2 regions of the Schumannella luteola genome follow, and region 2 is predicted to be linked to the other one. Evidence: predicted binding sites of a transcription regulator. Region 2 holds the regulator's gene; the other holds the start of a gene.
The links. The regulator HspR, encoded in region 2, represses chaperone genes until heat shock. The targets are predictions, from matches to a motif close to AAGTTGAGTCNNNNNGACTCAACTT.
Positions count from the first base shown of each region.

Region 1: a site for HspR is predicted at 1,199-1,223, ahead of BJ979_RS16035 (Hsp20/alpha crystallin family protein). Genes of this name have one in related genera too.

Region 1 is NZ_JACBZY010000001.1:3,494,286-3,496,481, reverse strand. Features, by position in the region: gene BJ979_RS16040 (hypothetical protein) at 84-533, opposite strand; gene BJ979_RS16035 (Hsp20/alpha crystallin family protein) at 714-1,181, opposite strand; gene BJ979_RS16030 (CatA-like O-acetyltransferase) at 1,308-1,958, opposite strand; gene BJ979_RS16025 (RnfABCDGE type electron transport complex subunit D) at 1,990-2,196, opposite strand, start outside.
Region 2 is NZ_JACBZY010000001.1:913,646-915,841, forward strand. Features, by position in the region: gene BJ979_RS04120 (DnaJ C-terminal domain-containing protein) at 1-674, shown strand, start outside; gene BJ979_RS04125 (heat shock protein transcriptional repressor HspR) at 811-1,230, shown strand; gene BJ979_RS17870 (hypothetical protein) at 1,449-2,196, shown strand, end outside.

The DNA of each region.
Region 1 (2,196 bases), 2.6 Mb from region 2:
ATCTGCAGTCTATGCACCGGGTGTGACCGGCCTGTGGTCGCAGCGTGGGGGAGGACTACCCATCCCCATCCGGTCGCCGGGCTTCAGTTGAGGCTCGAGGCGCAGAGGTCGACGAGGTCCTTCGCGGTGGTCTGCACCGAGGTGCCCGCGTCGGTCAGGGCGCTGGTGTCGAGGTTCGCCGGGTTCGCGACGCGGTCGTCGATCGCGGTCTCGAGGTCGCCCAGCGCATCGACGACCTTCTGCGACGAGGCCTTCACCTCGTCGTTCTTCACCTTGTCGACGGCCTTCTGCAGGTCGTCCTTGGTGGTGCGCACCTGGTCGGCCGCCGCCTGGGGGTCGGTCGTGATGCCCTGCAGCGCCTCGCTGACGTCGGTGACGGCCTTCTGCGCCGGGTCCTTCAGCGAGAGGCAGGCCTGCGGCTTGCCGTTCGGGTCGATCGCGCTGCAGCCGGCGAGCAGAGCTGTGCTGAGCGCGCCGATGGCGAGCAGCGCGGTCGTGGTGCGGCGGGCGGCGGTGCGGCGGATCGGGGCCATGGCGGGTCTCCTCGGGATGGTCCGTGATGCGCGGCGGGGCCGCCGCGGGGCGGGGAGCGTCAGCCTATCCGCTGGGGGCGTCTCTGCCTGGGAATGCCGAACGGGCCCGGACGCGCGTGGCATCCGGGCCCGTCTCCGCCGTCGCCGCGTGGGGGAGCGCGGGTACGGCAGCGGTGCCGCTTACTCGGCGGCGGTCTCCGCGGCAGCGGCGCCGGCATGGCTCGACGCGACATCGGTCGCGGCCTCGGCGGGCGCGGCCGGCGCGCCGACGACGGCGACCTTGCGCGGCTTGGCGGTCTCCGCGACCGGGATGACGACGCTGAGCACGCCGTCGCGGTAGTCGGCCGAGATCTGCTCGGTGTCGATGCTGCGGCCGAGCGTGAAGCGGCGGCTGAGCTCGCCGGTGCCGCGCTCGCGCGCGATCCACTCGACGCTCTCGCCCGTGCGGGCGGTGCGGCGGGCGCTCACGGTGAGCAGGCGGCCGTCGACGCCGACGTCGATCGAGCCCGGGTCGACGCCCGGCATCTCGAGGGCGAGGACGTAGTGGTCGCCGTCGCGGTAGAGGTCGGCGGGCAGGGCGCGGGGGGCCGGGGCGCTCGTCAGTCGGCGGGCGGCGGTGGCGCGCTCGAGATCGCGGGTCAGGTACATGGATGAGCTCCTTCTCGAACTTGAGTCGGTGTGACTCAACTGCGTTCAAATTAGCACTCGGGTAACGCGAGTGCTAAGGATTCCGACTCTGATCTCGCAGGGCGAACGCGCCCGGATCGCCCGCGCTCAGCGCACCCAGTCGGGCTGCGCGACGAGCTGCTGCAGGGCGTCGACGAAGCGGGCCACGTGCAGGCCGTCGACCGCAGCGTGGTGCACCCGCAGGGCGAGCGGGACGGTCGTGCGCCCAGCGCGCTCCACGCTCTTGCCGAGCGTGAAGATCGGTGCGAGATGCCGATAGCCGTGCTGCACGTCGAGGTCGAAGGCCGAGAACCGCAGCCAGGGGATGCTCGACACGTCGAAGGCGTTCGGCGGCAGCTGCTGCGGGACGAATCGCCCGCTCGATCCGTGCTCGGCGATCGTGGTGAGCACGGCATCGTGGAACGTCCGGAAGTCGGCGTCGTAGGGCGTCCAGAGCGCACTGAAGGTCTCGCGCTCGGCGTCGAGGGATGCGAACGAGGGCTCGAGCGCATCCCAGATCGCGGGCGACCCGTCGTCGAGCACCGTCGTGCGGAACTCGGGGATGCGGTTCACGATCGTCGTCAGCGCCCAGATCTGCGCGGGATAGCGGCGCCGTCCCTCGGCACGCAGCGTCGCATCCAGCTCGGTCGTGTCGAGTTCGACCGTCACCGAGTAGGTGCAGGGCGAGGCGTCGAGGAAGTGCGCGAAGTGCTCAGCGCGGTTCCAGGTGCTGACGTCGATCGGGCGGAGCTCGCTCATGCGCTCCATCCTCGCCCGGGTGCGTCGCGGATCAGTACCCGAGGAAGGCGTCGGTGCGGATGCGGCGGGCGCCCGCGCGCCGCAGCGCCGGCTTGAGCGCGGCGATGAGCGCCGGCGGCCCCGAGAGCAGAGTCTCGCGTGACGCCGCGTCGGGCACGGCCTCGAGCAGGCGAGCCCCGTCGAGGCGTCCGTCGCCGAGCCAGTCCCAGCCCTTCGGCATGCGCGGCAGCGGCTGCGG
Region 2 (2,196 bases):
GCGGGCGCCAGCAGTACAGCGCCGGCCAGTACCAGGACCTGTTCGGCGGACTGTTCGGCGGCGGAGGCCAGGCCGGCTTCCAGCCGAGCGGCGGATTCCGCGGCTACGGCGGGCCGACGCCGGGGCGCGACCTCAGCGCCTCGACCTCGCTCGACTTCACGACGGCGATCCACGGCGAGACCGTGGAGCTGCAGGTCGGCGGGGCCCGGGGTCGCACCGTCAAGGTGCGCATTCCCGAAGGCGTCGCCGACGGGCAGAAGATCCGCCTGCGCGGCAAGGGCGAGCCCTCGCCCGACGGCGGCAGCGCCGGTGACCTCGTCATCACGGTGCACGTGCGCCCGCACTCGGTGTTCAAGCGCGACGGGCTCGACCTGCGCGTCGACCTGCCGGTGACCTTCGCCGAGGCGGCGCTCGGCGCGACCGTCGAGGTGCCGACGCTGGGCGGCAGCCCGGTGAAGCTCAAGGTCGCCGCGGGAACCCCGAGCGGACGCGTGCTGCGGGTCAAGGGCCGCGGTGTCACCACCGCGAAAGGCACCGGCGACCTGCTCGCCACCGTGCAGATCGCGGTGCCGAGCCACCTCTCGGGCGACGCCCGCGAGAAGCTCGAGGCCTTCGCCGAGGCGATGCCGGCCGAGAACCCGCGCGAGGATCTGCTCGCGCGAGCGGCCGACTGAGCCGAGCCGCGACCGTTTCCAGATGGATGCCGGGCGGCCCTGTCGCGGGGCGCCCGGCATCATCCACACTGAGAGCGCAGGGGCGAAGGCCGCGGCTCCCGGCACCGAGAAGAACCGACCGACGAAGGAGGATCGCATGGACGAGCTGAGTCCCGTCTTCCCGATCGCGGTCGCCGCCGAGCTCGCGGGCATGCACCCGCAGACGCTGCGGCAGTACGACCGGCTCGGGCTCGTCGTGCCCCGGCGCACCGCCGGCCAATCGCGCCGCTACTCGATGCGCGACGTCGTGCAGCTGCGTGAGATCGCCCGCATGAGCGCCGAGGGGCTGAACCTCGAGGGCATCCGGCGCATCCTCGAGCTCGAGAACCAGGTGTCGTCGCTGAGCGCGCGCGTGCGCGAGCTCGAGGCGGCGCTCGCCGACGAGATGCTCGCCCGCCCCGGCCGGCGCGTCTTCGCCGCCGGCGAGTCGGGCGACGTCGTGTCGCTGCGCGCCGGAACCCGCGCGAAGAAGTCGAATCAGGTCGTCGTCTGGCGGCCGTGGAGCGCGCGCGACTGATCCGCCGGCCGCGCCGGCAGGGCTGCGAGGTCGCTCGGGCCGCCGACTCGGCTGCGTGCTGTGTCGCCTCGACCGACCGGGATGCCGCGTCGCCCGATCGGGCGACGCCCGCTCTGGGGGCGGCGATCCGGGCGCACCCCCATAGGGCGCGTCGCTCACGGCGGGTACGCTCCGAACGGTGCGGATGCCCGACGTCCGCGTGATCGGGGAGCACTGACATGAGCTGGCAGCCGGAGAGCGCCTACGGCGACCGCGATGCGGCGCGTCCGGCGGCGGCGCAGCCCGCTCCCGAGTGGGTCGCGCCGGGCGGTGCGCCGTCGGCGTCGGCGTCGGCGCCGACCGGATCGGCTCAGCAGGGCTCGGCCCAGCCCGGAGCTGGCGCATCTGCGTCGCAACCGCAGCCGCAGCCGCAGCCGCAGCCGCAAGCCTGGCCCTCGCCGTATCCGCCCGCTCAGTACGGCCAGCAGCAGCACCCCGCTCAGTACGGCCAGCCGCCCGTGCAGCCCTACCCGGCGCAGTACGGCCAGCCGCCGATGCGGCCCTACCCGCAGTTCGGCCAGCCGCAGTTCGGCCAGCCCTATCCGCAGCAGCCGTTCCCGCAGCAGTACGGCGCCGCGCCGGCGATGTACCCGGCGCCGATGATGTACCCCGCGCCGGTCGTCTTCCGCCCGCCGCCCAAGCCGCCGCTCACGCGCGAGCGCAAGCGCGCCGCCCGGCACGCGGGCATGCTCGGCTTCGGCGCGATCACCCTCGGCTGGAACCTGCTCAGCGTCGGCGCCGTCGCGCTCATGCTGCTGGGTCTCATCTACTGGGCAGCGACGTCGTCGGGCGACGTCAGCACCTTCACGACCCTCGCGCACTACTTCGACCGCCAGACCGGCGGCATGCTGATGCCGCTGTCGATCGCCTTCGTCGTCGTCGGCCTGATCCTCTGGGTCGGCGGCGTGGTCGTGAGCCGGCTGCTGC